Regions from separate parts of the Methylophaga sp. F7 genome, predicted to be linked through region 2. Evidence: riboswitches for the same ligand, from Rfam matches in the RefSeq annotation. Region 2 holds a riboswitch; the other holds the start of a gene.
The links. A riboswitch is a leader RNA that binds a small molecule or an ion and turns the genes downstream of it on or off. The one in region 2 is predicted to bind thiamine pyrophosphate.
Positions count from the first base shown of each region.

Region 1: it holds a riboswitch for thiamine pyrophosphate, as region 2 does, so the genes downstream of both, AC08OG_RS03370 (TonB-dependent receptor) here and thiC (phosphomethylpyrimidine synthase ThiC) in region 2, are expected to answer to the same signal.

Region 1 is NZ_CM166511.1:647,044-663,790, reverse strand. It holds gene AC08OG_RS03420 (DUF3465 domain-containing protein) at 1-120, shown strand, start outside; gene AC08OG_RS03415 (DNA-deoxyinosine glycosylase) at 125-664, shown strand; gene AC08OG_RS03410 (EAL domain-containing protein) at 701-1,468, opposite strand; gene cysN (sulfate adenylyltransferase subunit CysN) at 1,745-3,175, opposite strand; gene cysD (sulfate adenylyltransferase subunit CysD) at 3,290-4,192, opposite strand; gene AC08OG_RS03395 (phosphoadenylyl-sulfate reductase) at 4,205-4,903, opposite strand; gene AC08OG_RS03390 (sulfite exporter TauE/SafE family protein) at 4,934-5,734, opposite strand; gene AC08OG_RS03385 (hypothetical protein) at 5,983-6,333, shown strand; gene cysB (HTH-type transcriptional regulator CysB) at 6,415-7,335, shown strand; gene AC08OG_RS03375 (SRPBCC family protein) at 7,420-7,992, shown strand; TPP riboswitch at 8,104-8,209, shown strand; gene AC08OG_RS03370 (TonB-dependent receptor) at 8,271-9,605, shown strand; gene AC08OG_RS03365 (hypothetical protein) at 9,602-10,381, shown strand; gene AC08OG_RS03360 (YkoF family thiamine/hydroxymethylpyrimidine-binding protein) at 10,428-10,685, shown strand; gene pnuC (nicotinamide riboside transporter PnuC) at 10,685-11,308, shown strand; gene AC08OG_RS03350 (phosphotransferase) at 11,305-12,180, opposite strand; gene AC08OG_RS03345 (SDR family oxidoreductase) at 12,174-12,848, opposite strand; gene mtnA (S-methyl-5-thioribose-1-phosphate isomerase) at 12,859-13,911, opposite strand; gene AC08OG_RS03335 (TRZ/ATZ family hydrolase) at 13,949-15,268, shown strand; gene ubiG (bifunctional 2-polyprenyl-6-hydroxyphenol methylase/3-demethylubiquinol 3-O-methyltransferase UbiG) at 15,265-15,966, shown strand; gene AC08OG_RS03325 (HAD family hydrolase) at 15,966-16,625, shown strand; gene AC08OG_RS03320 (DNA recombination protein RmuC) at 16,616-16,747, shown strand, end outside.
Region 2 is NZ_CM166511.1:1,762,904-1,779,650, reverse strand. It holds gene AC08OG_RS09050 (hypothetical protein) at 1-717, opposite strand, end outside; gene AC08OG_RS09045 (TIGR02391 family protein) at 771-1,394, opposite strand; gene AC08OG_RS09040 (hypothetical protein) at 1,398-1,685, opposite strand; gene AC08OG_RS09035 (SEFIR domain-containing protein) at 1,797-2,903, opposite strand; gene AC08OG_RS09030 (Smr/MutS family protein) at 3,115-3,669, opposite strand; TPP riboswitch at 3,759-3,864, shown strand; gene thiC (phosphomethylpyrimidine synthase ThiC) at 3,971-5,782, shown strand; gene AC08OG_RS09020 (FAD-dependent oxidoreductase) at 5,804-6,874, shown strand; gene thiS (sulfur carrier protein ThiS) at 6,864-7,085, shown strand; gene AC08OG_RS09010 (thiazole synthase) at 7,087-7,884, shown strand; gene thiE (thiamine phosphate synthase) at 7,877-9,343, shown strand; gene AC08OG_RS09000 (OmpA family protein) at 9,332-10,174, opposite strand; gene AC08OG_RS08995 (adenine phosphoribosyltransferase) at 10,174-10,689, opposite strand; gene AC08OG_RS08990 (ABC-type transport auxiliary lipoprotein family protein) at 10,879-11,520, shown strand; gene gyrA (DNA gyrase subunit A) at 11,671-14,250, shown strand; gene serC (3-phosphoserine/phosphohydroxythreonine transaminase) at 14,256-15,335, shown strand; gene pheA (prephenate dehydratase) at 15,338-16,426, shown strand; gene ispH (4-hydroxy-3-methylbut-2-enyl diphosphate reductase) at 16,427-16,747, shown strand, end outside.

The DNA.
Region 1 (16,747 bases), 1.1 Mb from region 2:
CGTGTTTACGGTGAATATATCTGGAATGATAAGGGCGGCTTAATTCACTGGACCCATCATGATCCGGCCAACCGTCATCCGCATGGCTGGATAAGACATCAGGACAGGCTCTATCAGTAAGGCTATGGAAAACAATCAAATTCTGGAACTAGCCACCAGCTTTCCACCAATTATTGGCACAACACCGAAAATCCTTATTCTCGGTTCCATGCCAGGGCTGGAATCATTAAAACAGCAGCGTTATTACGCCCATCCACGCAATGCGTTCTGGCCAATCATTACGTCGCTTTATGGTCACTCGGAGAAGTTAGACTATTCACAACGCTGTGAGTTATTAAAACAGCAGCAGATTGCTGTGTGGGATGTGTTGAAAAGTTGTTATCGACCGGGGAGCCTGGATCAAAATATTGAAACGCAGTCAATGATTGCTAATGATTTTGTGGCTTTTCTGCAGCTTCATCCATCAGTAACACAAATCTTTTTTAATGGTGGTAAAGCAGAACAGGTCTTCAAACGCTATGTGGCAAAACAACTGGAAGCTGCGAGAATTTCACCGTTATTCCACAGGCTACCCTCCACCAGTCCTGCCCATGCCGCTATGAACTATGAAACAAAACAACGGATTTGGCATCAGGCCTTATCAGGGGCTATTACCCCTTCATAGCCGCCAACAGTGGTGGATATGAAAGATCAGCAAGCCCTAGCGCCACCAATCGGATGATACTGTTGCTAAAGATTCAAAACTTGGCCTGGCAAAATAAAATCCCTGGAATAGTTCAATTCCCATCTCTTGCAAAACGTGCAGTTCATCTGCAGATTCGATACCTTCCGCAATCACGGTAATATCTAAATCATCGCAAACCGCAATAATACCGCGAGTAATGGTCTGCCGGACTTTATCGTTATGAATATTGCGCACCAGGGCCATATCCAGCTTCACCAGATCGGTCTGCATATCTGCCAGCAGGTTCAAACCTGCATAACCGGCGCCAAAATCATCTATCGCCGTGATAAAGCCCTGTTGCTGATAAGACTGGATAATATCCTGCAGATGAGCGTGATCATTTATCTGCTCACCTTCAGTTACTTCAAAAATAATCTGTTCGATGGGAAAATTGTAAATTTCAGCTGCTTCCAGCGTTGTCCTTATACACAGTTCGGGTTTATAAACCGCATTGGGCATAAAGTTGATGCTGAGTTTGCTCTGAATATTGAGCTCTGCTGCAAGTTTGATGGCTTTGACCCGACAGGCCTGGTCAAAACGATAGCGATTATCTTGATTAACGTTCTCAAAAACCTGACCGGCCCCCTGTCCTTCCAAGCCTCGAACAAGAGCCTCCTGTGCATAAACCGTTTGGCTGGTTGTATTGACTATCGGCTGGAATGCCATCGAAAAATCGAAGCCCAATAAACCACTGTTTAAACACTCACCACAACCTATCTTTCGAAAATCTGCTTGTTCTTTCATTATTCACCAATCCCGGTTCCGCAGAATGTAACCTAAATCACTGACTGCTACTCAAACCGGTTCACATTATTCGCAAAAAATTTACAAAGTAACTTTAACAATCCTGTACAAGATTGCAAAAATGAAGGAAGGCTTCAATAACATAAAGCAAACCGCATCCATGTAACGGAAAAATTTAACGGGATTTGAATGATTCAAAAGCGGGAGTTTTAGTAATTGTTGCAGAACAATTGATCATAAAATCAGGCCGCAAGCACGGCCTGATTTATTTGGATTTTACTTCAGCAGATCACTGATATCTTTGGCATCCCAATGCGGGAAGTGCTTACGGATTAAGGCGTTCAATTCAACCTCGAATGCAGTGATATCAGTTGAAGTTGCAGTATCATTGGTGATGCCGCTAATGGCTTCAGTAATCATGCCAGCGCCAATCGTAACATTAGTCAGACGATCAATAATAATAAATGCACCGGTGGTACGATTACGTTTATATGCATCAAACACAACAGGTTTATTTAATGAAAATTCACATAAACCGATTTCATTGAGTTTCAGCTCAGTCACAACATTATGCGCCAGCGTATTTACATCAATCTGATGATCAATTTGTGTCATGACACCTGTACTGTCAGAAACGCCGACCTTGATGTTAAATTGTTTATTAGCCACCAGTGGTTGCTCTGTCATCCATACAACCATGGCTTTAAAACGACTGGATACATGTGGCTGATGATCACGATGCACAATCATATCGCCACGACTGACATCCACTTCATCCTGCAGGGTAACGGTAATTGATTCACCCGGTACGGCATGATCCAGTTCACCGTCGTAAGTGACCAATGCTTTTACTTTGCTTTCTCTACCCGAAGGCAATACTGTGATTTCATCTCCCGGCTTAAGGATACCGGCTGATAAAGTGCCACAGTAGCCACGGAAATTCAGATTCGGTCGGTTGACATATTGCACCGGGAAACGCGCGTCTTCGGTATTGGCATCTTTCCCAATCTCGATATTTTCCAGCAGCTCCATCATGGTGCTGCCCTGATACCAAGACATGTTTTCACTTCTGTTTACTACATTATCACCGTTCAAGGCAGACATCGGTACAAAGTGAATATCTTCAATTTCCAGTTCACGGGCAAATTCGCTATACGCTTTGCGAATATCGTTAAACACCTGTTCGCTGAAATCCATCAAATCCATTTTATTAATGGCCACGATGATATGTTTAATACCCAACAATGAAGCAATAAAACTGTGGCGGCGGGTCTGCGTCTGCATACCATAACGGGCATCAATCAGAATAACCGCCAACTGACAGGTTGACGCACCGGTGGCCATATTACGGGTATATTGTTCATGCCCTGGTGTATCGGCAATGATAAATTTACGTTTGGTCGTAGAGAAATAACGATACGCTACGTCAATGGTAATACCCTGCTCACGTTCGGCCTGTAAACCATCTACCAATAAAGCCAGATCAACCTGATTTCCTGTGGTTCCGGATTTGACACTGTCACGTGTCACTGCTTCCAGCTGATCTTCATAAATCATTTTGGAATCGTGCAACAATCGCCCAATCAGCGTGCTTTTACCGTCATCCACATTACCGCAGGTCAAAAAACGCAGCAGTTCCTTGTTTTCGTGTTGTTTGAGATAGGCTTCGATATCGGTCGCAATCAGCGCATCAGTTTCATATGTCATGTTGAGTGCCTGGTTTAATTATCTTTACGGGTCAAGATGCCAATCAATTTGAGCATCGTATTCAATTCTATTTATTGGTTAGAAAGGAACTTAATAATCCTTTCACCAACAAAATCAGAAATAACCTTCCTGTTTCTTTTTCTCCATCGAGCCGGCTTCATCATGATCGATGGCCCGTCCTTGACGTTCAGAAGTTGTTGTCAGTAGCATTTCCTGAATGATTTCTGGCAAGGTATCGGCATCGGATTTCACCGCACCGGTCAGTGGATAACAGCCCAGTGTGCGGAAACGGACTTTTTCCATCCGGATTTTTTCACCTTCCGGGATACGCATACGGTCATCATCGACCATGATGGTCAGGCCATTGTAATTGACCACTGGACGCTCGGCGGCGTAATACAGCGGTACAATCGGTATCTGTTCCAGATAGATGTATTGCCAGATATCCAGCTCTGTCCAGTTCGACAGCGGGAAAACACGAATGCTTTCACCTTTATTAACTCTGCTGTTGTAAATGTTCCATAGCTCAGGGCGTTGTGCTTTAGGATCCCAGCGATGGTTTTTATCGCGAAATGAATATACACGCTCTTTGGCACGAGACTTTTCTTCATCTCGTCGAGCACCACCAAAAGCCGCATCAAAGCCATGTTTACTCAGCGCCTGTTTCAAAGCATCCGTTTTCATGATGTCTGTATAGCGAGGATGGTCGAATGGGTTGATACCCGCTTCAACACCTTCCTGATTGGTATGTACGATAAGGTCCAATCCCAGCTCTTTTGCGCGCTGATCACGGAACCTGACCATTTCCTGAAACTTCCAGGTGGTATCAATATGCATCAACGGAAATGGCGGCTTGCCTGGATAAAATGCTTTCATGGCCAGATGCAGCATGACAGCAGAATCCTTACCAATTGAATATAGCATGACCGGATTTTCAAACTCAGCGGCCACTTCACGCATAATATGAATACTTTCGGCTTCGAGCTGTTTTAAGTGTGTCAGTTGTTTTTCAGTCATAATTTTTCTCTGTTACTTAGCCTTTACGTGTAAGCCACATTCTTTGGTTTCAGGATTTTCCCACCACCAGCGACCAGCCCGGATATCTTCGCCTGGGGTAATCGCTCTGGTACATGGCGCACAGCCAATACTGGCATATCCCTGATTATGTAATTCATTAAATGGAACATCAAAAGCGCGGATATATTTCCATACTTCGCCATTTGACCAGTCCGTCAGTGGACTGAATTTCTGTAACTCATGGTCTGCATCCCATTCAGATACCGGTAACTCATTTCGAGTAACCGACTGTGAGCGACGCATTCCCGTCAGCCAGGCCTTTTTACCAGCCAAAGCACGATTTAACGGTGCAACTTTGCGTATTCCACAGCATTGTTTTCGCAGGTCGACACTGTCATAAAATGCGTTTGGTCCATTATGTGTCACAAACTGTTCAATACTCAGGGTATCGGGATAATAAACCTCAACCTCAAGCTGATAGTGCTTTTTAGCCTGCTGCATTAAATCATAGGTTTCTTTGGGCAGTCGACCTGTATCCAAAGTGAAGATGCCGATTTGCGGTGCAAATTTGGCAATCAAATCCATTAACACCATATCTTCAGCGCCATAACTGGTCGCCAAGACTGCAGGGCTATAATCAGCCTCAATCTGCTCCAGCAACTGTTTTACAGCATCAATTTTCAGTTGAAGCTTTTCATTAATTTCTGTCATTTTGAATTACTTTTTCATTCGTTTAGTTTGTTAAAGCAAACATTTGATCCCAACCATTAATAAAATGATTGCCAGCAACGGCCGTAAAATCTTATCTGAGATTCTCACCCCCAGATGTGAGCCAATATAAATGCCTGGTAACGATCCCATCAGCAAATAAGATAATAATGACCAATCTACCGTGCCCACTGCAGAATGGCCTAATCCGGCCACTGCCGTTAAAGGAACAGCATGTGCGATATCGGTTGCCACAATTTCGACACCACGCATCTTCGGATAAAGAAATAATAAAACAACCGCTCCCAATGCGCCGGCCCCTACCGAAGATAATGTCACCATCACCCCTAACAAAGCACCGATAATGACGGTTGCCGGCGCCTTCAAGGCTTCATCCTGTCGTAAACGATATAGATAATTCACTAAAGGATGCCCCTGACGTGCTTTCATTATCCCGGCCAGCCAGTTTTTCAGCAGTAATGCACTAGACGTTAAAATCAAAGCGATGCCCAGAGCAACCGTTATCAGATCATTGTGCTTACCTTCATGAACACCGGTTGCACTGAGAAACCATAAAGTCAGCAAGGTAGCTGGTAGACTCCCTGCAGCAAGCCGCCAGACCACACGCCAATGCACCACGCCATGACGCCAATAAGCCCAGATACCACCTGCTTTAGTTACTGCCGCAAACAATAAATCTGTCCCTACAGCGATTGCAGGTTGGATACCATACCCAAAAATCAGAATTGGGGTCATCAACGATCCGCCACCAACGCCTGTCATCCCGACCATAATGCCTACGCCCAGGCCTGCCAGCAAATAACCCCATTCCATTAATAAATTGACCTTTACCCTGCTTAGTTTGCAGCAAGTTTACCAGTTGGCAATATTCAATCAATGAATATTATTTTCTATCTATATAACTTATGAGAATATAAAGAAATCCTTGCCATTTGAACTGAGAGCCAATCTTTAACATAGCCTTAACCTAAATTGACTGACACTGCTAATTGTTCACATTTCTTTCACGGTGTATAGACGAAGCTCTAACTCCAACTCCACTCTGGGATGAGAGGCTGAAGATGACAACTTATAGAATCTTGTTAGTTATGACAGCAGCATGTTCTGCATTGATAACATCTTTTTTTATTAATCCTGCCGATTCAAACCGGGTGTTTGAGCCTGCACAGATTATTTTTCCACCGGCTTCGATTCAAGCGCCGGAAACCTCTGATAATGAGGTTATAGAAAATGCAGATCCACTCACTTTGGCCATAAAAGTGTGTTTTCAAGATAAATGTGAATACCTGGCACAGTCTGAGATGCAAAATATTTTAACCCGGGAAGGTGAATCTATGGCTGAAAGCGAACAGTATCAAACAACTGTGCCTTTCCAGCTTCCTCAGCAAGGTGTTCCAATCATTGAAATGTAAAACGTAACGCACCATAACTGGTCTTTTATCACTAAAAACTTATATATTTACTCTTACTAATAATAATTACGGATATAGCGGATGAAGTTGCAACAATTGAAATATGTTCGCGAAGTGGCTCGTCGTGGCCTCAGTATCTCTGCAGCGGCTCAGGCACTGCATGCTTCTCAGCCAGGTGTAAGTAACCAGATTCAGTTACTGGAAGATGAGCTGGGGCTGCTAATCTTCGAACGACATGGGAAACGTTTATCGGCTATCACACCGCTGGGAGAATCCGTTATTGCCATGGCTGAGCGGGTGTTACAGGAAGTAGACAATTTACGTGAACAGGCGGCTGACAGTCGTCATGAGAAAAAAGGCACACTTTCAATCGGCACCACACACACTCAGGCACGTTATGCTCTGCCAAAAGCTATCAAGGCCTTTTCAGAACAATATCCCGACGTGCACTTAAATATGGTGCAAGGTACTCCACCTGAAGTTGCTGAAATGGCGGCCACCGGTAAAGTGGACCTGGCGATAGCAACCGAGGGATTATCAAAATTTGATAATCTGGCGATTTTGCCCTGCTACGAATGGAATCGTACCGTGATTACGCCACCGGGGCATCCGCTTTTGAATGAAAAAAAACTCACTCTTGAGGCTATTTCACAATATCCAATACTGACCTACGTAATGGGCTTTACCGGTCGCGCGCAACAGGATCAGTCTTTTATTGAACGTGGTCTTAAACCTAACGTTATTTTTACCGCCACTGATGCTGATGTAATTAAAACCTATGTTGAATTGGGCCTTGGTATTGGCATTATAGCCAGCATGGCATTTGATCCAGTAAAAGATGCTCCTTTACAGGCATTGGATGCCAGTGGTTTATTTAAACCAAGTACGACCCACATGGGAATTCGTAAAGGCAGTTATCTTCGCGGTTACAGTTATGCTTTTATTGAGTTTTTTGCTCCCCATCTGCAACGCTCAACTATTCAGAACGCGATCGCTTTGTGAATTTTTCCCTTTAGCATTTCGGAAGGTGATGGTAGTTTAATTGGGCTAAATGTTGGCATTACAAATGAAATATAAGAAGGAAATATGATGAAAGCTGTATTGAAAGTTCTGGTAACAGGCTTATTCCTGTTACCTGCGCTGGTATTTGCTCATGGCGCTTCACGTCTGCAAGTTGAAGAAACGGTGTTGATTAATGCTGATGCTGAAACGGTGTGGAACATGGTTAAAGATTTCGACAGCCTGCATAAATGGCACCCAGCCATTATTTCTACTAAAGCAGAAGGTGGGAATGAACCTGGCGCGACACGCGTTTTAACCCTTAAAAATGATTCAACCATCACTGAAACGTTGAAAAAGTTTGACGAAGAATCCATGAGCTTTATGTATCAGATTGATGAAATGAGTTCGGTTGGACAGGTTGATATTGAAGGCGAAATGCATGATATCCCTGCAGTGCCTGTCAGTAAGTATAAAGCCTGGTTAACTGTAGAAGCTGAAGGCGACCAAACCAAGGTCACCTGGTTGGCCAAATTTTTCCGTGGCTATACCGGCAAACATCATGAGCCTAAAGAATTAAATGACGAAACGGCTACCAATGCTATTGAAGGTATTTTCCGTTCAGGCCTAGACACTTTAAAAGCCAAAATTGAAAATTAAGTCAGTAGTAACTTGAACTTTAAGGCGTCTTCGGACGCCTTTTTTTGTATCATCTGAACAATCAAAGATGGGAAAACATCACTTTTTTCTGTATATTTCACCTACTTGCTAATACAAGCCTCGGGGTGGTCGAAAGGCCTGAGATTCACCAGTTGGTGAAGACCCGATGAACCTGATCCAGATAATACTGGCGTAGGGACAGGCGGCAAACCCTTCTTGCTAGATCAATGCAAATGGCGTGATCCCCTGTTCTTTTTAAGAATTTAAAAAGGATAGTCATGAAACTCACCCTGCTTTCCATCGCAGTCACCAGCGCATTATTTTCTCCCGGCGCAGTTGCACAAACCGAGACCGATAGCACTGATTTACCGTCCATGCTGGTCAGTGCAGATTTTCGTCCTGCAGAAGCCCAGGATATTCCCGTCAGTCTGACAACATTCGATGAGGAAATCATTGAATCACGTGGTGCCCAGCACATTGAAGATGTTCTCAATCTTGCACCCAATGTAAATCTTTCCAGCGGCGCTTCCCGTGGTCAGTTTTTTCAGATCCGTGGTATTGGTGAACGCAGTGAGTTTCTTGCTCCCCTAAACCCATCGGTAGGACTTTATATTGATGGTATCGATTTTAGTCGCAGTGGCGGCGCAGCCACACTATTTGATATTGAGAAAGTAGAAGTATTACGTGGACCTCAGGGTACGTTGTATGGAGCCAATGCATTAGCCGGTGTTATCAATATGCAAAGCAAACAGGCCACCAATGATCTGGATATGAATTTTCAGTCAACCGTAGGCAATTACGATACCCGAAGTGTCGGTGTAGCAGTAGGCGGTCCATTAATTAAAGACACTTTACTGGGGCGAATAGCTGTGCATACCCATCGTTCAGATGGCTACATGGATAATGATTTTCTAGGTCGTGACAATACGCAAAATCAGGATGAAATGACTGCCCGCGGACATTTGAAATGGCTGGTCAATAATGACCTGACCATTGATCTGAATTTGCTGCATTTAAATATCGACAATGGTTACGACGCATTCACGCTTGATAACAGCCGTAACAGTCTTTCAGATGAGCCTGGCAATGACAAACAGCATACCAATGCATTTGCACTCAAATCCGACTGGCGAGCAAGCAGTAAAGTGCAATTACAATCTACTTTGACCTATTCCAAATCTGATTTGGAATATAGCTATGATGATGACTGGTCGTATAAAGGTCAGTTTGATCCCAGTTTATTTCCTTACAGTGGTTTTGATCAGTACAAACGCGAACGGGAAAACTACTCTATAGAATTCAGAGCCCTTTCCAATGAAGAGGGTCGTATTTTTGCTGATACAACTGATTGGTCAGTAGGTATTTATCTGGCCGATCAACGCCAAGATCTCAAGCGCAAATACTTCGATAACGATACACCTGATGTCTACCCTCTAAATAACACTTATGAAACATCTAACAGTGCCATTTTTGGGCAATTAGATACCGCTTTAACGGAAAAACTGACCCTGATAACTGGCTTACGTGCTGAACATTGGGACGCTGATTATGACGATTCGCAAGGATTGGATCTGGATGACAGCGATGTGTTATTCGGGGGAAAGTCGGTTTGAATTATCAGTTCCGTCCACAACACCTTTTATACACATCATTATCCCGTGGCTACAAAGCTGGGGGGGTTAACACGGAAGCAGATCTGGCGCCAGGCTTACGCAAATTCAATAATGAATATTTATGGAACCTTGAAGCCGGTATGAAATCACTATGGCTGAATGGAAGCTTGGTGACCGATATCACGGCATTTTATGGTTTGCGAAAAGATGCCCAGGTAAAAACCTCTGTAGGTGTGCCACGCGACAGTGGTGGTACCCGTTTTATTGATTATCAGGATAATGCAGCGAAAGGCCGCAATATGGGGATTGAAGCAAGTGTTGATTGGTTGATCAATGAACGCTTAAGAACCTTTGCGGCAGTAGGTCTGTTGCATGCGACATTTGACGAATATGACAACCCTGAACTGGATGAGTCTGGATTAAATATTCAGGGCAGGAGGCAAGCTCATGCTCCTGCCTACACATTTAGTATTGGCAGTGAAGTCTATCTGACCCCACAATGGAATCTTCGCGCCAATGTTGAGGGCAAGGATGAGTTCTATTACTCCAACAGCCATAATGCGAAATCCAGTTCTTACGCCATTACCAATGCAAGTTTGCAGTACCAGCAGCAAAACTGGACATTTACCCTGTGGGGTCGCAATCTGTTTGATAAAGACTATTACACTCGCGGCTTTTTCTTTGGTATCGATCCATCAGCTGGCTATGAAGATCGAGTTTATACCCAATATGCTGATCCCCGTACTTTCGGTATGACTGTATCTTACGACTACTAATTTAACTGAGGTGCTTTAGTGCCCCTCCTTTCTTAAGGAAACTATCATGCGAATTTCTGTAGATATCAGCCTTTATCCGCTGACAGAGCAATTTGTTAAACCAATTCTGGCGTTTATTGCCAAGTTGGAAAACAATCCAAAATTGATCGTGCACCGTAATACATTGAGCACGCAGATTTTTGGCGAGTATCGTGATGTGATGGATGCGATGGACAGTGAAATTGAAGCGGTGTTTGCCCAGATGCCGCATAGCGTTTTTGTATTAAAACTGATCGGTAACGATCGTCATCAAGTCAAAGACTAATGTCTGAATCAGGCTGGTGGAATATTACGCTAGCTGGGCTGGCGTCAATGAGTGGCTGGGAAGTATTTGCCGCTCTGCTGGGAATTGGCTATATCCTGTTTGCTGCCCGAGAATCACAATGGTGCTGGCCATTAGCGTTTATCAGTACCATTATTTACACCATCCTGTTTTGGGAAAACCAGTTGCCAATGCAGGCCCTGCTAAACCTGTATTACATTGGTATGGCGATCTATGGCTTTATTCTCTGGCATCGTCATGAAAATCAGACCGCAGAACTGAATATTCACAGCTGGCCATGGCAATATCATCTGATCTTTATTGCCACTGGTGGATTTCTCAGTTTAGTGTTTGGCTATTACCTATCGGCTCATGCTACTCAATATCCCTATCTGGATGCATTTGTGATGGTGTTTTCGGTGATGAATACGTTATTGATGGCACGTAAAGTATTGGAAAACTGGTTATATTGGCAAGTTATCAACAGCTCAGCCATTGTGCTTTATGCATTAACCGGCTTTTACGCCACTATCGTGATGTTCAGTATTTATCTGTTTCTCGCTATGGCGGGGTATTTCAAATGGCGTAAGTTATTAGCAGCCCAACACCAGACTCGAACGGCTTAACTAAACCGTTCGGGATGGTTGAGCCAGGAATTCAAATCTGTCTCACCTAAAACATTCATCAAAAATAGTAATAATCGATAAGGCAACCGAACATTCGTCAGATCTGGGATGACCTGATAATTCTGATATTCAGCAGCAAACTGTTCTGCCTGTGATTGATCCAGCAAATATTCGAGCAAAACAAATTCTAACGTTCTTGGACCATAGACAATCGCATCCAGATCAACCAGTGCAGAAAGCTTATCTTGCTGCATCAAAAACTGATCCCACCGTAAATCGGGCATGATGGGCACAAATGTGTTTTCACATAGTAGTTCGGCCTGCTTCAAGGCCTGTTGTAAAACAGTTTGTTCAATTGAATCAGATTGTTGCTGCAAGGTTATTTTCAGACGCCGCGGCCAATCTTCTGCTGTATATTCTGGCTGTTGCAGACTCCCCCATCGTGGATGCTGCTGCTGATGCATCAAACCGATATGGTTAGCCAATGATTTAATCGTCAACGCTGTTACGGAAGATGGATCCACATCTTCACCAGGTAACCAACGAGCCAGCACGAATTCCGCTGCCATCGAATTAATCAGTGACGGGATGACCAAAGGACTAATAGTGGAAATACGTTGATAAACTTCTGCAATATTCCCCAATGATGTCGGAAAATTGATGGCAAACAGGCTATTCATTTTTTGCCAGAAAGCCGACTGCTCGATATTGGCATGATCACACAGCTTCAAAACCATCGGTCCATCGACGGTTTCACAAAACCAGAGTTGATGACTACTATCGCTAAACTGGGCAGGTATTCTACTTGGCGGCTTTTGCAGGTCCGGCAAGGCTTTTTGCTGCTGTTGTGAAAGCGATGGGTAGTTTACCAAGGCAACACTTCACCATTCATATGCCAGAAAGTACCGCTATTATCAATATTCAACTCTGCCATCCGATCCAGCAAGCCTTTTGCTGATTCATCCGCATCAATCAGACCACCATGTCCGGTCATATCAGTTCTGACCCAGCCCGGATGCAATATAGCCACCGCAATACCTTTGGGTTTCAAATCAATAGATAACGATTTGCCTGCAGCATTAACAGCAGCTTTGGACATGCGATACGCATAACTACCACCGGAGTCATTATCGGCGATAGATCCCATACGGCTGGTAATTATGCCTACCTTGCTACCCTGGGACATATGCTCAACTAACGCCTGAGTGGTTAACAAAGGACCAAGACTGTTGACTTCAAACATGCTTTTAAAACTATCAATGGCATTGGAGTCGATATCATTAAGCCCGAGACCTGCCGCGATACCGGCATTGTTAATCAACCAGTCGATCTTACGATCGCCAAGTTTTTCGGAAAGCGCTTTAAGACTTATAGGGTCGCTGACTTCTACATCTTCAATAATCTCTACATCCAGTTCAGCTAAAGCTGGAGAGCGATGGCGACAGGTCGCAATCACATCAAAGCCACGTTCTTTTAATTGCCGGCATAACTCAAACCCGATACCTCGGTTGCTACCGGTGACAAGTGCGGTTTGTGACATATCCTGCTCCTTAATTATGCTTATGAAGGTTTTTCATTGTAGTCGTTGAGGGTGACAACACAACGCCTGCTTCGGTGACAATAGCGTTTATCAGCTCTGCCGGTGTGACATCAAAGGCCGGATTCGACACCTTCACCCCATCCGGCGCAATTTGCTGGTTGGCAATATGAGTCACTTCCCTTGATGGCCGTTGCTCGATTTCGATTTGTTTTCCGGTTTCAATTTGCCAATCAATAGTTGATAACGGTGCGACTACCATAAATTTTACCTGGTGGTATTTTGCTAATACGGCTAATGAGTATGTACCGATTTTATTCGCCACATCCCCATTGGCAGCAATTCGATCTGCACCAACAATAACCCAATGGATATTACCAGAAGCCATTAATGAAGCCGCAGTGTCATCTGCCTGCAAAGTCGCGGGAATTTTGCCCTGCATTAATTCCCAGGCAGTTAAGCGCGCACCTTGCAACCAAGGACGAGTTTCATCCACATAGACGTGTTTTATTTTGCCATCTGAATACCCCTGACTTATTACACCTAATGCAGTCCCCACTCCGCCAGTCGCCAATGCACCAGCATTACAATGGGTTAATACCATACTGTCGGGAGCAATCAAATCCGCTCCCAGTTTCCCCATGGTTTGGTTGGCCGCAATATCCTGCTGATGAATGCGGAGAGCGGCTTCCAATAAGGCAGTTTCTGGAGAATAGGTTTCGGGCAAGTTGAGATAAATCGCTGTCATTTGTTCGATTGCCCATGACAGATTTACCGCTGTAGGACGCGATGCTGCGAGTTTGGCCAGAGGCTCATACATTGCCTGCTTCCAGTATACACCCGCCTTATTCCAAGCATCCCGGGCAGCTAAAACCACGGCATAAGCTGCTGTTATGCCAATTGCCGGTGCGCCTCTCACCACCATTTCACGTATAGCATCACTCACCTCACTTGCATGTTCGTATTTTAGCCAGAGTTGCTGTGTTGGAAGTAAACGCTGATCCAGCAAATGCAGCTGTTGGTCTTGCCATTTGATGGGTTGAATCATTTCACTGGTGCTTTGCACTGTGTTCTCCTGCCGATGGCGGTTATAATCGAACGCTATGAAAAACGTCGATCTGATCATTAATGCCCGCTGGTGTCTGCCGATGACGGCAGAACAACTCATTCTCGAAAATCATTCTATTGTTATCAATGAGGGCAATATTGTAGCGCTATTACCGCAAAATCAGGCGGAACAGCTTTATCAAGCTACTCAGACACAAGATATGGCTGAACATTGCGTGATGCCGGGATTAATTAACAATCATGGCCATACCGCTATGACATTATTCCGCGGTTTAGCTGATGATCTACCTCTGATGACCTGGCTAAATAATCATATCTGGCCCGCTGAGCAACAATTTGTTGGTGATGCTTTTGTAGAATCCGGTTCTGCTCTGGCTATCGCCGAAATGATTCGTGGTGGTACCACCTGTTTCAGTGATATGTACTTCTTTCCCGAAGCAACTGCCCGGGTGGTTGATAGCAGCGGTATCCGTGCCAGCCTCGGAATGGTTGTTCTTGAGTTTCCCACAAACTGGGCAAAAGATGTAAATGAGTACTTACATAAAGGCCAGGCCCTACATGATAAGTATCGGCACCATCCGCGTATAACCACCAACTATGCACCACATGCCCCTTACACGGTTTCAGACCAAACCCTGCAAGCCATTATCATTAATGCCGAAGAACTGGATTTGCCAATCCAGATGCATATTCATGAGACCGCTGCTGAGGTATCAGACAGTGTGGCCCAGTATGGTAAACGTCCATTGGCAAGGTTAAAAGATTTAGGCCTGCTTTCCCCACGTTTGATTGCGGTACATATGACGCAGTTGACGGAAGAAGAAATGGACTGGTGCGCCGAAGCGGGTGTTCACATTGTGCATTGTCCAGAATCTAATATGAAACTTGCCAGTGGATTTTCTCCAATCGCCGAGCTCATCAAGCGTGGTGTCAATGTCAGCATCGGTACTGATGGCGCGGCATCTAATAACGATCTGGATATGTTTGCCGAAATGCGTCAGGCCGCGATGTTAGCAAAAGGTGTGGCAGGTGATCCCAGTGTGGTGCCTGCATATCAGGCATTACAGATGGCCACCATTAATGCTGCTAAATCCCTTGGCATTGATTCCGTCACCGGTTCACTTGAAATAGGTAAAGCCGCTGATATTATCGCTATCGATCTCAGCGACATAGAAACACAACCTTTTTATGATCTACCGTCACAATTGGTTTATGCCACTGGGCGCGATAAAGTTTCTGATGTCTGGGTAGCTGGAAAACAATTATTAAAACAACGCCAGCTCACCACATTAAATGCACAACATGTCTCTGCCCAGGCCCAACAATGGGCAAAAAAAATAAGGTCTGTCTCATGACAAAACATAACGTCGATCCAGCAGAAGTCGCTAAATTCGATGCACTGGCATCGAGCTGGTGGGATCCGGAAGGACAATCCAAACCGCTGCATGAAATTAATCCGCTGCGGCTCGCGTTTATTAATGAAAGAGCTCAGTTGAAGAATACCAAGGCAGTAGATGTAGGTTGTGGCGGTGGTATTCTCACTGAAGCCTTGGTCAAAAGCGGTGCTGAAACTTTTGGCATTGATATGGGCGAAATGCCACTCAATGTCGCTAAACTGCATGCGCTGGAAGCTGGCCTGAAAATCAAATACGAACTGACGACCGCTGAAGCCATGGCGGAAAAACATCCGGATGAATTTGATGTCGTAACCTGTATGGAAATGCTGGAACATGTGCCCGATCCACAGGCGATTATTAATGCCTGTGCGACAATGGCAAAACCGGGTGGTGATGTGTTTTTCTCCACCTTGAATCGCAATCCAAAAGCCTATCTATTAGCGATTGTCGGTGCTGAATATATTGCCAAAATGCTGCCCAAAGGCACCCACGATTACGCACGTTTTATTCGACCGGCGGAACTGGCACGTTGTTGTCGCGAGGCTGGTTTGCATGTATATGACATCACCGGTATCAGCTACAATCCGCTGACACGTCGTTATAAACTCAGCAGAGATGTTGATGTTAATTATCTTGTACATTGTCGACGGATCTGATGTTTATTTCTCCCTTTAATGTCGTGCTGTTTGATTTGGATGGCACATTGGTCGATACGGCACCTGATCTGGGCTATGCATTAAATACCTTATTAGAACAAGAAGGTCATCAGCCGCTGGATCATGCACGAATTCGTCCTGTGGCCAGCCATGGTAGTGCCGGTCTATTAAAACTGGGATTTGGCATTGAAAAAGAAGATCCTGTTTATCCGGCCCTACAACAGCGATTTTTAAGTCTTTATGCAGAAAATATCGCCCGCGAATCCGCTTTATTTATCGGCATGCAACAAGTACTTGATGGTCTTGCAGCCAATGAGATTCGTTGGGGAGTGGTTACCAACAAACCGTCCTTCCTGACAATGCCACTCATGGAAGCATTGCAATTAACCGATTCTGCCGCGTGCATTGTTAGCGCCGATACCACACCCTATAGCAAGCCGCATCCAGCGCCAATGTTACATGCCTGTGAGCTGCTGGATGCCAAGCCTGTGGATTGTATTTATATTGGTGATGCAGAACGTGATATTCAGGCAGCACATAATGCCCAAATGCGTTCCGTCGTCGCTTTATATGGTTATATTTCCGAAACTGATGAGCCGGAGTCCTGGCAGGCAGACTGTCTGATTAATCATCCACATGAGATTTTACAATGGATTTAAGTCCCGAGTTTTTTTTGCAACACCAGGACTTATTGATCGTTTTGTTGGTTGGTATTTTGCTGGGCATTGTTATCGGTCTGTTTATTCGCAGTGGCAAAATTCGCACACTGGAAAAAAACAAT
Region 2 (16,747 bases):
TGTCACAACTTGTATATGAGCTAGTTTGGGTTCTTTTTTGTGATAATAATTAATGATGAGAGTGGAACGATCTACTTGTTGTATCTTTCCATCAATCAATTCAAATAGAGAATCTTTTATCAATAAAACTGGCATATACAGGAAATGCCTGAAATATTGGACCGCTTCATGATCGTCATAAATGTTTTCCCACAATTCGAGTTGTTCCTCGCAATACTGAACAATTTTTGAAATTCCTGTGTGCATTGCTTCGGGATGCAATGCCATAAGTTCATCCTTTTCTTTTTTTTGATGAAATGAGCAGTATTGAGTGAAAACGTGATCATTGTTGGCTATCAATTTGTCATAGTAAGTTGAATCTAGCACACCATAACTCACATTATCTGGAACAGTGAGGGCTTCCTTCAAACCACACCATTCTTCAATGTTAGGATTTGAACGAAACTCTGATAAAAGCAATATTGGGAATGTATTATTTTTTACTTCGAATACATATTCGATTTTGCTGCAAGCCCTAATGCTAGAGTCATGAGTATGATCACCATAGTATTCAGCAATAATATCTAGTTCACGAGCTTTACCTGTAATTGGATCCTCTATTACCTGATTGGCTTGCACGAAAAAACCAAGTGATGACAACTTTTCAGATATTGTTGATTCAAGTAAGTACCCTGAGCGTTCGAGTGCGCTATACATATCTTCTGTTGATATCTTCATTTACTGACCTATATTTTTATGAAAGCTATGAGATGAGCATCGAGTTATTTAAATTATTTGATCTGAGAATCTTCAATAATTTTAAGTAAGTCACTAGCCACAGCAATACGATCAAATGCTGAAATCATGTCCAGATCTACATCACGATGAAAGCTCGAATTTCTGTAGAAGCTGAATGCTCCAGTTATGTAATTGAGAAAAGCAGCTCTTTCATTTTTAGGAAGACTGTAATTAGTGAGAATGCCATCTTCGGGGTGAAAGGCCTTTTTTAACAAGCGCTCACCAAATAGTTCAGAACCTGCCCCAACTTTTTTACGGGTAAATACTTCAATAGCTTTGAATGCTTGTATAACTGCGCTCTCATAATGATTATTCTTTAGAAGTGAAAAACACTTTTCTACAATAATCGGGTGTATATACGTTTCAGGCATTAATGCATATTTTTCAACGACTTTTCTGAATTCGCGCTCTGGAAATCTAAACCCTTTTTTAGTGGGGAAAAACACATCTTCACCTTCAAGATCATAACCTCGTTGGTATTGACGAATATCAATGTGCGATTGAGGACTGAGTTTATATTTAACTCGAGTAAATCGAACCGGTTTAAAGCTACCAGGATTTGCTTCGGCTATTATTTCTTGAAACTCAATTTTTGCCTCAATTTCATCTTTAGACATCGATTACTTTCTTCCTTGTTTCCATAAGTTGAAATCGATAATGTCGGTCTTTTTGGGTGATAATTCGACAAAAGGATTTGATTTACTTCTCACAAATTTTTCAAGAACCTTTCTAGCTTCTTTGATTGTTCGAAATCCATTGTGATGCAGATACCTTCCAAATAGTCGTAGGTCAGTGTCAAATAGCTCTAATTCAACCGCAGCATGCCTGCATATTTTATCTTGGCATACCATTGTTCCAAATGTTTTCTGAGAGACAGGTTTTCCACTTTTGGTCAATTCCTCTTCCATGAACATTCCTCTGAAAGTTTTTCTTTTCCCCCATGCACCTGCGTGGGGACAGACTTGTTTCATTCAATTTATTATGGAGCGCTGCTTAATGCCGTCCCTAGCAGGTATTTGTTAGGTTTTTTCGTATGTTCCAAAAACAACGTAGTCTTCATCATTTTTATCTTTTATAACTTCACTCTTCGTCCTAAACGAGATCTTGTTCTTTTGAATTAGATTCGAAAATGAAGGCTGAATTTGACCATTCTTTGTAATCAGATTTGTAATATAGAAGGTCTTGAAATGGCTAAATGAATGTTTGAATACAGTTAGACTGCTGGGATCGCTTGGTGGATTCATCTCATGAAATCTCGAAAATGTCACAAGTAATGATGAATCTTTTTCCATACCATACTGGCCAAGCTTATCTGCCAGAACGTCTCTCGATGACCCAAAATGAACTTTGTAATCTCTAGGTGCACTTGATGAAATATTCTCAATGAAACTTAGCCTCATCTCATCTTTGGTATCAAAAACACCAAAATTTTCCTTTAGGGCTTTAAATATTTTCTCACCAGCCTCTTCATTTGCAAACATGAAACATGCTATTGGGGGGCTTTTCAGACTTGGATCTGACACAAATGCCATTCCTGACCACTTTGCTTCATTCCAGAGATCAACATCAATAATAGAGCTAATAAACATTGATTTTCGCTCTTTCTGTTCGAGCTCATCAATGAGTCTTTCTGCTGGCTTTTCACCTAACGGTGGCCGTTTAGACTTGCTTGTACCATGTAGCCTATTAATCAACCGTTCCTTGCTTGACTCATCATCGAGCTGGTAATAGGTGTATGGTTGCAAAGGTAGAGGGATATGAGGTCTATTGTGACTATCAAATATAACAGGAATAAATTTTGTGTTATTTGTACTCAATCCATACAATTGTTGCAGTATAAGTGAGGTCTCCCACTTTACCCCTAAACCATCATCGCTGCCCGAGAAATCGTTAGCTCTCTCGTAAAAGAGCTTTGAACAGCAAACTATTACAAAATCAGCTTTTTGTATCTGCCGCATCATCCATTTAGGCCACCCCTCAGCAGGAGCCTCTTCATACTGATCTATCTCTGAATCAATTCCTTTACTTCTTAATAAATTGGAAAACTCAAGGACATTATTTGACAACTCTACGGATTCATGTGCGTAGCTGATAAAAACCTTTGTGGGCAATTTCCTATTCTCCAAATTTGCTCCTACTATGGTTCAAGTGAACCTAAAGCATTTTAATGAGGCTGATTTCCTTATCATTACTCTTGGGAGGCCATCTAATTCTAAGCCAACCAGTCTCGAATAAAATAAATAATTGAATGATTTATACAAATGATCAACTGTAAGTAAGTTTAAATACTATTAAAAAGTCAATGACTTGAAATATACGAAAAGGCTAGTTAGTAATTTACTTTTCAAACTGCCTTTTCAACAAAACATACAAAGCCCCAGTTCCACCATCCTCAATTGTTGCACTGCAAAACGCCAGTACGGCATCACTTTGTCTGAGCCAGTGATTGAGTTTGCTTTTTAAAACCGGTTTGTTATCGCGTGATCCCCAGCCTTTGCCGTGAATGATTCGCACGCAACGTATCTTTTGTTCCTGACATTGTTCTAGAAACTGGGAGAGGGTGGGTTCGGCTTTGGCGAGGGTGAGACCGTGTAAATCGAGTTCAGCTTCGAGATGCACTCTGCCACTTTTGAGTTTGGCGAATTGGCGGTTTTGAATGCCGTCGCCACGATATTCCAGATACTCTTCGTTACCCACGGTTTCGGGGGCAAATAGACTGGAAAACTCGCTGCTGTCATGGGTGAGTTCGGCTGCGGAGGGCTTTCTGACCGTTGGCGGCGGCGGTGGTTTTCGATGAACTAATCGGTCGTGTTTGATCGGCTCGGCGTCGCTCATTTCATTGCGAAACAAGGAAAACTCGTCGTCATCATTTTTATTTTTGTTATCTGCCATGGCCGATGTTGCCTGAATTCATGCCGTTTGATGTGACCCATTGTGCCAGATGATGCTTGTGTAAAAAATCATTTTTAGTTTAGGATGATTTCCACTTGTCGGGGTGCCCCCTCTGAATTATCAGAAAGGGCTGAGATGAAACCCGTTGAACCTGAAGAGGCTAGAACCTCCGTAGGAAACAAGCCGGAATGCCGGTACGTCTGATTGTCTGACTGTAGCCGCCGTGTATCTCCATCACCTTGTTCGCGAAAGCGCAACGTCTTCATTTCCCCGACTTTTTTATTCAAAAAGGGGAAATCAGATGTCAGCAGCCAATCCAAAAGTCATTGATATTAAAGACCGTAGTGGCATTACTACTCAGCCATTACCAGGTTCTGAAAAAATCTATATTACCGGCAGTCGTGATGATCTGCGGGTGCCATTTCGTCAAATCTCTCTGACCGATACACCGAACCGTGATCCTAATCTGCCGGGTGAGCCGAATGCGCCGGTGATGGTTTACGACACCTCTGGTATTTACACCGATCCCACTGAAACAATCGATCTGGAAAAAGGCTTAACGCCGATTCGTCAGCAATGGATTGAGGAACGTGACGATACCGAAGTATTACCCGCATTCAGTTCCAACTTCACCCGTGATCAGGATGGGCAGGAATTTGATATTCCGCTGTTCACCAATCGTCGTCTGCCACGCAAAGCCAAACCCGGCAAAAACGTCAGTCAGATGCACTATGCACGTCAGGGTATCATCACCCCGGAAATGGAATATATCGCCATTCGCGAAAGCATGGGCCGTGCTGCACTGCAAGCCAAAGGCGAATTGCCAGCCGATAAACCCAATCACATTACCCCGGAATTTGTCCGTAAAGAAGTCGCCGAAGGTCGTGCGATTATTCCAGCCAATATCAATCACCCTGAAGCTGAGCCGATGATTATCGGTCGTAACTTTCTGGTGAAAATCAACGCTAATATCGGTAACTCTGCTACCACGTCCTCGATTGAAGAAGAAGTGGAAAAGATGGTGTGGAGCACCCGTTGGGGTGGTGACACGGTAATGGATTTGTCGACTGGTAAACATATTCACCAGACCCGCGAATGGATAATCCGTAATTCACCGGTGCCTATCGGTACCGTGCCGTTGTATCAGGCCTTGGAAAAAGTGAATGGTATTGCCGAAGATCTGACCTGGGAAGTGTTTCGCGATACGTTGATTGAACAGGCCGAGCAGGGCGTCAGCTACTTTACGATTCATGCTGGTATTCGTCTGGCGCATATTCCTCTGACCGTAAATCGCACCACCGGTATTGTGTCGCGTGGTGGTTCGATTATGGCGGCCTGGTGTCTGGCACATCATGAAGAAAGCTTTTTGTATACGCACTTTGAAGACATTTGCGAAATCATGAAAGCCTATGATGTGTCGTTCTCGCTGGGGGATGGTTTACGTCCAGGTTCACAGGCCGATGCCAACGATGAAGCCCAGTTTGCCGAACTGCGTACTTTGGGTGAATTAACCCATATTGCCTGGAAGCATGATGTGCAGGTGATGATTGAAGGGCCGGGTCATGTGCCAATGCACAAGATCAAGGAAAACATGGATCTGCAATTGGAAGTCTGCCACGAAGCGCCTTTCTATACCTTGGGGCCGTTGGTCACCGATATTGCACCAGGTTATGACCATATTACCTCGGGCATTGGTGCGGCGATGATTGGCTGGTTTGGCACGGCGATGCTGTGTTATGTGACACCTAAAGAACATCTGGGTTTGCCAAATAAAGATGACGTTAAAACCGGCATCATTACCTACAAAATTGCAGCGCATGCAGCCGATTTAGCTAAAGGTCATCCGGGTGCTCATGAACGTGATGATGCAATTTCCAAAGCACGCTTTGAATTCCGTTGGGAAGATCAATTCAATCTCGGGTTAGACCCGGATACTGCCCGTGCTTTCCATGATGAAACCCTGCCGAAACCGAGTGCTAAAGTGGCGCATTTCTGTTCTATGTGTGGACCAAAATTCTGCTCAATGAAGATTTCACATGATGTGAAAGAGGCGTTTACTGTGAAGTCAGAAGAGTTCAAGGCGGCTGGCAGCAAAATCTATCATCAGGTTTGATTGGATCGGATTCAGAACGCTATGAAGCATTATCTGATTATCGGTAGCGGTCTGATTGGACGCCTGACAAGCTGGCGTCTGATTCAGACTGGTCATGCCGTGACGATTCTGTCATCAGACGATAAAGCCGGTACCGACAGTGCCGGTTTTATTGCGGCTTCGATGATCGCGCCATTTACCGAAGCGGTGACCGCAGATCGGTCGATTCGCGATCTAGGTATTCAAAGTCAAGCGCTGTGGGATAAATGGCTGGCTGAGTTTGAAAAGCCAATATTTAATCCGCAGAGCGGCACGTTGGTCGTCGCGCACGAAGGCGATAAGGCTGAACTGGCACGGTATAAACGGCGTGCAGCACATATTCTGGATCCGACTGATTATCAGCAAATTGACGCTCAGCAGTTACAAAACCTGTCACCTGAACTGGCCGAGAATTTTCGGTCGGCGTTGTATTTCCCGCAAGAGAGCTGTCTGGATAATCGCCAGTTTTATCAGCAGGTCGGTGAGTTTCTAACTAAGCACGCCAATTGGCAAACCATTGAACCGATTGAAACGCTAAACAACGCTACATTGGAACGACTTTGTCAGCAAACGCTTGGGCATTCGCTGGATAAATTTACCTCGGTGATTGATTGCCGGGGCAATGGCAGCAAGTTGGATCTGAAAGACTTGCGTGGGGTTCGCGGTGAGGTGCTGCGTGTCCATGCGCCGGAAGTGAATCTGCAACAGTGCGTACGCTTAATGCATCCTCGTTATCCGCTGTATCTGGCCCCCAGACCGGATCAACAATATGTCATTGGGGCGACGGTAATTGAATCCGAAGATCGGTCACCAGTGAGTGTACGTAGTGCTATGGAATTGCTATCAGCGCTTTACAGCATTCATAAAGGTTTTGCAGAAGCCCGAGTGTTGGAAATGCGGGCGCATTGCCGGCCGGCATTACCTGATCATTTACCCACGATTCGCCAGCAGGAGTGGGGTTATCAAATCAATGGCCTGTATCGGCATGGTTATTTGTTGGGGCCGGTAATGGTCGACCAATTACTGACAACATTATCAGAACAAACAGATTCGGGAGTGCGTTATGCAAGCTGAGTCGATTCAACCCATTTCACTTATTTTGAATGAACAGCCCATAGAAACCACAAGCTTTAATTTGCAGGCGTTTCTGGCTGAGCATGGCTGGATAGAAGGCCGGTTTGTGGTGGTGATTAACGACAATATTATCGCCAAATCAGCACATCCAAACTATCAATTATCAGCAGGCGATCGCATTGATGTGCTGTCGCCGATCAGTGGAGGCTGAAATGCAGGCATCTGACTGGACCGTTTACGGTCAAACCCTTAGTAGCCGTTTATTTATTGGTACGGCGCTTTATCCTTCACCTCAAGTGATGTGTGATGCCATTAAAGCATCAGGCGCTCAGGTGATTACCGTATCTCTGCGTCGGCAAAGTGCCGGGCAGGCCAATAGCGGTCAGCAATTCTGGAACATGATTGAAGCGCTGGGCTGTCATTTATTACCCAATACAGCGGGTTGTTACAGTGCAGCCGAGGCAATTAAAACAGCCCATATGGCCCGTGAGTTATTTGAAACTGACTGGATCAAACTCGAAGTATTGGGTGACAGCTTTAACTTGCAACCGGATCCGTTTGCTCTATTGGAAGCGACCAAAACCCTGATTGCCGATGGCTTTAAAGTCTTTCCCTATTGCACTGATGATTTGGTGCTGTGCCAGAAACTGGCGGATGCAGGTTGTGAGGTTTTAATGCCCTGGGGTGCGCCAATAGGTACTGGTCAGGGATTGCTTAATCCTTATGCGTTGAGAACATTAAGAGAACGCTTGCCGGAAATGACTTTATTAGTGGATGCCGGCATTGGTAAACCCTCTGATGCAGTGCAGGCGATGGAGCTTGGTTATGACGGCATTCTGTTAAATACCGCGGTGGCCGAAGCACTTGAACCGGCGCTTATGGCTGAAGCGTTTAAACAATCCATCAATGCAGGACGTCTGGCATTTGAAGCGGGCATTATGCCAAAACGTGATTCCGCCAAGCCCAGTACACCGACGTTAGACCAACCAATCTGGCAGCAACATGGCTGATCATTCACAAAAAGCTATCTTATTAATCGGTGGCATGGATCCTCAGGGGTGTGCTGGTCTGACAGCAGATATCCAAACCGTGAGCCATCATGGTTTTCATCCTGTTCCGTTAATTACCTGTGTGACGGAACAGACACAAAGCGGTATGCGTGCATTAAATCCACTAACGGCTGAGAAATTTCTCAAACAATACGAAAGCTGTATTGCGGATTTTGACATTGCTGCTATCAAAATTGGTTTGATACCTGATTTGGAGATAGCCGAGGCGATTGAACGTATTCTTAAAATCCATGATGTGCCAATAGTGATGGATCCGGTGATGGCGGCTACGAGTGGGGGAAAGCAGGCTACGCCGGAAATATTGGAGTTTGTGCGTAACTCCGTCTTACCCAAGATCACGTTGCTGACGCCAAATTTACCTGAGATAGCGTATCTCTCTGAGAATGTCACCGGCTCGGTGGAGAAGCAGGTCCGCCATTTAATTGAAGAAGGATTGTCAGCGTGTCTGGTGAAAGGCGGGCATGGCGATCAAAGTTTTGTGTCGGATTATTTTGCCAATGCGTTTGGCCATTTCTATTGTTATCAACCACGGTTGAATAAAAATGTTCGTGGCACTGGCTGCGTGTTGGCTTCCAGTCTGGCGTGTTATCTAGCACAAGGCCAAGATATACGTGATGCAGTGATTTTATCGCGCAGTTATATCAACCGCGGGATTCGGGAATCGCAGACATTAGGGCCTTATCAGCTGTTTTCTCATCAACAGCAACCATTTGAACTTCGAGATATTCCACGACTGAGTTATACCCCGGATCTGATTGGAAAAAGTTTTAGTTTTCCCGAATGTCCAGAACGATTGGGAATCTACCCGGTGGTGGATAGTGCGGATTGGGTCAATCGTTTATTAACCATTGGCATCAAAACCATTCAATTGCGGTTGAAACAAACGGATAACGCATTTCTGAATACTGAGATTGCCAGTGCGGTGGATATCTCTCATCAACATGGTGATATTCAGTTTTTTGTGAATGATCACTGGCGTATGGCGATTGATAATGGTGCGTATGGTGTGCATTTGGGCCAGGAAGATTTACATGATGCTGATTTACTGGAAATCGAGCAGGCCGGATTGCGATTAGGGATTTCGACCCATTCATATTGGGAACTGGCCAGAGCCTTAGCGGTAAACCCCAGTTATATTGCTTTGGGACCGATATTTGAAACTGACAGCAAACAAATGCCGTGGCAACCCCAAGGGTTTGATCGGTTAGCAGAATGGATACGCTTATTAGATGGGCATACGCCGCTGGTTGCCATTGGCGGGATTGATCTGCCGCGTGCAACAGCGTTGCATAAAACCGGGGTGGGGTCAGTGGCAATGATTTCAGCGATTACCAAAGCAGCTGATTATCAAAAAGTCACCCATGATTTACTGACGTTATGGCGTCATTCAGCGAATTAAACGTAATTCCGTACGGCGGTTTTGGGCACGACCCTCAGGTGTTTTATTACTCGCAACAGGCTTGTTATCACGATAGGAATGCGTTTCGATAATGCCTTCGTCGATTTCAGCCTGTTCAATCAGAAAGTTTTTCACCACTTGCGCGCGTTTATCTGAAAGCTCGGTATTCAGTTCTCTTCGACCAAAACTGTCGGTGTGCGATTCGATAATAATGCGGGTGATGCTGTCATCCACTTTCAGATACTCCGCCAATCGTTTCATCCGTTGAGAAGCACTGTTGTCGAGAATGGCTTTTTCGGATTCAAAATACACACTGAATTGCTTTAAATCGTTAAAACTATCCGGGTGCATTTTGTCTGAACATTCCTGAAACTCGCGCATGGCGGGCAGAAATTGCACATTGGATAAAATCACGCTGACCGGTTGAATGCTGCTTTGCGAGGCATACTGCAGTTGAACGAATTGACCTTGTTGCAAAGCCGCCAGCGCTTTTTGCGCCGCATTACCTTCCACCCTGAATTCACGCTGTCCATAGCTGATGGGCAGAGTCACTAACTTTTGTCTGACCTGATCGAACTGCCAGGGCGTGTTGATGATCATCAGTTCAGCAGTGTTTTGCGAAGCGGGATGATCTGCCGTGGAAATAGTAAGCTGCAGCGGCTCACCATTTTCGCGATGAAAAAGGATATCCCCAAAATCCGTAACGTCATGGCTTAAGCTGCAGGAAAGCGGTGATTCTTCAGTCTGCCATTTTGCTTCGTGCACAGCCGATTGATAAACCGTGTCTGCAACAACGGGAGAGGCAAATAATAAAAACAGTAAAAACTTCATCAGTATTGGATTACGCTGTGTACGTTAAAGTCAGTTAGTAAAGAACGGCCATTCAGCCCAGTGATTTCCATCAGGAATGCACAGCCAACCACATTACCACCGAGTAGTTGGATTAATTCACAACTGGCCTTGGCCGTGCCGCCGGTGGCAAGCACATCATCAACAATTAAAATATTGTCGTTTTCTGCCAAGGCATCGGCATGAATTTCCAGGCTGGTTTCACCATATTCCAATTGGTATTCGACCTTATGGGTAGTGTGAGGCAGTTTGCCGGGTTTGCGCAGTGGAATGAATCCGACCTCTAGCATTGAGGCGGCGAGTGAACCAAAAATAAAGCCCCGGGCTTCCATACCAGCGACGGCAGTTATATTGGAATTTCGATAGGGTGCAATCAGCAATTCAACGGCCTGACGCAGTAAGACAGGGGATTGCATTAACGGGGTGATGTCTTTGAATAAAATGCCGGGTTCGGGAAAATCTGCGATATCGCGGATCTTGGTTTTTATCTCGTCCATCTGACGCCTAAATTATTTGAGAAGGGATGGTCACCACCAGTATTATAACGGCAGGTTTCGTTGGGTCTATTTTTCTTTGAGTTTCAACCATTACTGGGACGCAGTTTTTCCATTCATCCAGGCGGTAATGAAAGCTAAATTGACCCTAAACACATTTTCCAGAAAATTTTTTCAGGAGTACAACATTTCGTGATTCACAGATGGCAGAGAGTGCTGGTTTTCGTTCTGTTCAGTTTATTGACCGGTTGTTTTGGCTTTGGTGGTGGAGATAAAGAAGCTGACGATATGCAACCGCGTTTTTATATTGTCGATGTTGATCGAGGTAATGTTGCTGCGGAGTTTGCCCAGAACCGGGTTTTACGCATTAAACCTGTTCGTATAGCACCCCATTATCGCACCGAGAATATTGTGTTTCGTATTGGCGACAATGAATATCAACCGCAGGCAGGACATGTGTTGCTTACTGATCCGCAGGTAATGTTTACCTCACAATTACAACGATGGTTGTCTAAGAGTGGTTTATTCAGTGCTGTCATTACCGATGATTCTCAACCAGCAGATTTAGTGTTGGAAGCGGCAGTCACCAAACTTTATGGTGAAGAGCGCGCCGAGTATCCGCCGCAGGCTGTTTTAGAAATGCAGTTTTTTATGAGTCCGGGCGATGCTGATCGTAGCAAGATGCTGTTTCAAACCGGTTTTCGTGTTGATGCATCGATTGATGAAACAAACCCGCAAACCGTTGTAACTGGCTGGCAAAATGCGCTGGAAGAAATTCTCGCGACGTTGGAGCAGGATTTGAGCGATTATTTTGATAAAGCTGGTACACCCTAGCAGTATCTTATAAACGTGCAGGAAATCGCTCAGAGTGGTAGGATTACTCCTTTGTTATGGTTAGCATCTGTTCGGGTTTTGGCAGCAGAAATTTTTGTCTGAAACTTCAACAAGCTAGGCTTGCTTTTGTTCATTTTGGAAGAATATTAAATGTCTGAGATTGCTCTGGAACTGGACTCGATCAGTATCGAAGATGAAATGAAACAGTCCTACCTCGATTACGCAATGAGCGTTATCGTAGGACGTGCCTTACCGGATGTCCGGGACGGTCTGAAACCTGTTCACCGTCGTGTTTTATATGCAATGCGTGAATTAGGAAACAGTTGGAACAGCCCATACAAAAAATCTGCACGTATTGTCGGTGACGTTATCGGTAAATATCACCCTCATGGTGATACTGCTGTTTATGACACGATGGTACGTATGGCCCAGCCGTTCTCAATGCGCTATATGCTGGTTGATGGTCAAGGTAACTTTGGTTCAGTCGATGGTGATCCACCTGCCGCGATGCGTTATACCGAAGTGCGTATGGCGAAAATCGCCCACGAAATGCTGGCCGATCTGGACAAGGAAACTGTTGATTTCATCCCTAACTATGATGAATCCGAATCTGAGCCAGCTGTTTTACCCACTAAATTTCCAGCGTTATTGGTCAATGGTTCCTCCGGTATTGCCGTGGGCATGGCAACCAATATTCCGCCACATAATCTGACAGAGATCCTGAATGCCTGTATTGCGATTATTGATGATCCGAGTGTTACTACTCGTGATTTGATGGAATTCGTTCCCGGCCCGGACTTTCCGACTGCCGGTATTATCAATGGTGCCAACGGTATTGCTGAAGCCTATGAAACCGGCCGTGGTCGTGTTTACATGCGTGCTCGCGCCGAAATCGAAACCAATGAAGCCACTGGTCAGCAAAGTATCATTGTCCACGAGCTGCCATATCAGGTTAACAAAGCACGTTTGCTGGAAAAAATCGCCGAGCTGGTCAAAGAGAAAAAAATCGAAGGTATTTCTGCCCTGCGTGATGAGTCTGATAAAGACGGCATGCGTATGGTGGTGGTCATCAAACGTGGTGATGTGCCCGAAGTTATTCTGAACAATCTATATCAGCAAACCCAGTTACAAACGGTGTTTGGTATCAACATGGTGGCGATCGTTGATGGTCAGCCACGCACGTTGGGCCTTAAACCAATCCTTGAAGCTTTTATTCGTCATCGCCGTGAAGTGGTGACTCGTCGTTCGATTTATGAACTGCGTAAAGCCCGTGACCGTGCCCATATTTTGGAAGGCCTGGCCACTGCACTGGCGAACATTGATGAAGTTATAGAGCTGATTAAAGCTTCGCCAAGTCCGTCTGAAGCCAGAGAAGCTTTATTATCGCAAGGCTGGCGCAGCGAAATGATTCTGGAAATGCTTGGCGCTGCTGGTGCACAGGCTTCACGTCCAGAAGATTTGGCCGCTGAATTTGGTCTGGTAGAAGGACAATATTATTTATCGCCGGTTCAGGCCCAGGCTATCCTGGATATGCGTCTGCATAGACTGACCGGTCTGGAACAAGACAAAATCCTGCAGGAATACCGTGAAGTTCTGGATCAAATCCGTGACTTGCTGGCTATCTTGAGTGACCCAGACAATCTGATGGCTGTTATCCGTCAGGAATTAGTAGCAATTAATGATGAGTATGGTGATAACCGCCGTACCGAAATTCTGGATACTCATCTGGATCTGACATTGGAAGATCTGATCACTGAAGAAGAGATGGTGGTCACTTTATCGCATGCTGGTTATGCCAAAACACAGCAGTTGGATACCTATCAGGCGCAACGCCGTGGTGGTAAAGGTAAAGCAGCCACTTCAATGAAAGATGAAGATTTCATTGAACATCTGTTTATTGCCAATACGCATGACACTTTATTGTGTTTCTCCAGTACCGGTAAGGTTTACTGGAAGAAAGTTTATGAATTACCACAAGGTGGCCGTACGGCCCGTGGTAAACCGATTGTGAACTTGCTGCCTCTGGAAGAAAACGAACGTATCAATGCGGTATTGCCTATTCGTGAGTTTGAAGCCGATAAATTTATCTTTATGGCAACTGCTAGTGGCACGGTCAAGAAAACGCCATTAGTCGATTATTCTCGTCCACGCGCCAACGGTATTATTGCGGTCGATCTGAAAGACGATGACAAACTGGTTGGGGTAGCATTAACGGATGGTGAGTCTGATGTCATGCTGTTTAGCAGCAACGGCAAAGTTATCCGTTTCCCTGAAACCGATGTTCGCTCAATGGGCCGTGTTTCCCGTGGTGTTCGTGGTATGCGTCTGGCCGATGGTGAACAGATCATTTCGTTGATTATTGCTCAGCAGGAAGGTGCCATTCTGACAGCAACCGAGTTCGGTTACGGTAAACGCACCAACCTGGAAGAGTATCGTGTCCAGGGTCGTGGTGGTCAGGGCATTATTTCAATCCAGACTTCTGCACGTAACGGTCAGGTCGTCGGTGCAGTACAAGTCTGTGACGAAGATCAGATCATGTTGATTACCAATGGCGGTACGCTGGTTCGTACACCTGTTAAACATGTTTCTCTGGTAGGACGTAATACTCAGGGTGTACGTCTGATTAATCTCAGTAATGAAGAAAAACTGGTGGGTCTGGAACGCGTTATTGAAGATGAAGATCAAGATATCGACGATCTGCCACACACTGATGATTTAACGGAAGAATAAGCACTTTGAGAGCCTATAACTTTAGTGCCGGCCCAGCGATGTTGCCGGACGATGTAATGCTGACTGCTCAGCAGGAAATGCTGGACTGGCATGGTACCGGTATGTCGGTGATGGAAATGAGTCACCGAGGTCCTGAATATACCTCGATCGCTGAACAGGCTGAAGCCGACTTACGTGAATTGATGGGGATTTCGGATGATTATGCCGTGCTGTTTTTACAGGGCGGTGCGTCCAGCCAGTTTTCGATGATTCCGATGAATCTGCTTAATGGCAAATCACATGCGGATTACTTTAATACCGGCGCCTGGTCGGAAAAAGCCATTACCGAAGCCGGTCGTTACACTAAAGTAAATGTGGTTGCTGATGCCAAACCATCGCATTACCGGACCATACCCGATAAGTCTGAATGGCAGTTATCGGATAATGCGGCTTATGTGCATTACACGCCAAATGAAACGATTCATGGAATCGAGTTTGCAGATATTCCTGAAGTAGGGGATACCCCATTAATTGCGGATATGTCGTCAACCATTCTGTCGCGTCCGATTGATGTGAATCGTTTTGGGCTGATTTACGCTGGTGCTCAAAAAAATATTGGTCCTGCAGGACTGTGTATTGTTATTGTGCGTAAAGATTTGATTGGTAAAACCTTGCCGGGAACACCTGTGATGTTTGACTACAAAGTTCATGCGGATAATGGCTCAATGTATAACACACCGGCAACTTACAGCTGGTACCTTGCTGGTTTAGTTTTTCAGTGGCTGAAAAAGAAGGGTGGTTTAGAGGGCATGGCTGAAATCAATCAGCGAAAAGCCACTAAACTCTATGCCGCGATTGATGGCAGTGATTTTTATGCCAATCCGGTTGATATTCGCTATCGCTCATGGATGAATATTCCGTTTACATTGGCAAACAGCGATCTGGATAAACAGTTTCTGGCGGATGCAGCCAAAGAAGGCTTGCTCACACTTAAGGGGCATCGTGATTTGGGCGGAATGCGTGCCAGCATCTATAACGCTATGCCTGAAGCCGGGGTTGATAAACTGATATGGTTTATGTCTGAATTTGAGCGCAGGTTTGGTTAAACATGTCCGAGAAAAAAGCTCTTCAAGCCGTTCGTGAGCAGATTGATAAAGTCGATAAGCAACTTCAGGACTTATTAAACGAACGCACGGCACTAGCGCATCAGGTTGCAGAAATAAAACAGCAATCCGGCGAACAAGCAGATTTTTATCGCCCTGAACGTGAAGCGATGATTTTACGTCAGGTAATGGAACGTAATGTAGGCCCACTATCTGATAAAGAGATGGCCAGATTATTCCGCGAAATCATGTCAGCTTGTCTGGCCGCAGAAAAACCATTACGTATTGCCTATCTTGGACCGGAAGGCTCGTTTACTCAGGCCGCTGCTTTAAAACATTTTGGCGGATCTGCAGAACTTCATCCGGTGAGTACGATTGCCAACGTTTTCAGTGCTGTTGAAACAGAATATGCCTGTTACGGAGTGGTGCCAGTTGAAAATTCTACTGAAGGTATGGTCAATCATACTTTGGACAGATTTGTCAGTTCACCCTTAAAAATCAATGGTGAAGTGACACTTCCGATACATCACTACCTGTTGAGTAATGCTGCACAGCTTGCTGATATTAAAAAGGTTTACGCCCACCCACAGGCGCTGGCTCAATGTCGACAGTGGTTAGGTGATCAATTGGCCCAGGCTGAACTGATTCCTCTGGACAGCAATTCCGAAGCAGCAAAACGTGTTGCTGAAATGAATCATGATAGTGCAGCAATTGCGGCCAGCACGGCAGCAGAAATTTATGGATTAAAAGTCCTGGCCAGCAATATTGAAGATGAAGCGGGCAACACAACGCGGTTTCTGGTCATTGGTCGTCAGCATGTGGGACCGTCAGGTGTGGATAAAACCGCATTGTTGGTCTCCACAAAAAATAAACCGGGTGCATTACAAAACTTACTGAAACCTTTAGCTGACAAAGGCATTAGTATGAGTCGAATTGAATCCCGACCTTCACGGAAGGGCATCTGGGAATACGTCTTTTTTATTGATATTGACGGTCATTGTGAGGATCCGACGGTTGCCAGTGCATTACAGGAACTGGAGTCGGAATCTTCTGTTTTCCGCGTTTTAGGTTCTTATCCAAAGGCAGTGTTGTAAATGACCAAACTGGTATTAGCCAATCCACGAGGTTTCTGTGCCGGAGTCGATCGGGCCATTGAAATTGTAGAGCGTGCTCTGGAGTTATTCGGTGCACCGATCTATGTTCGCCATGAAGTTGTGCATAATCGTACCGTGGTCGAAGACTTACGCAACAAAGGTGCAATTTTCATTGAAGAATTAGCCGATGTACCAGATAACAGTACATTGATTTTCAGTGCACATGGTGTTTCCAAAGCCGTGCAGGAAGAGGGCAAACAACGTGGCCTGAAAGTGTTTGATGCCACTTGTCCGTTAGTCACCAAAGTTCACCTTGAAGTC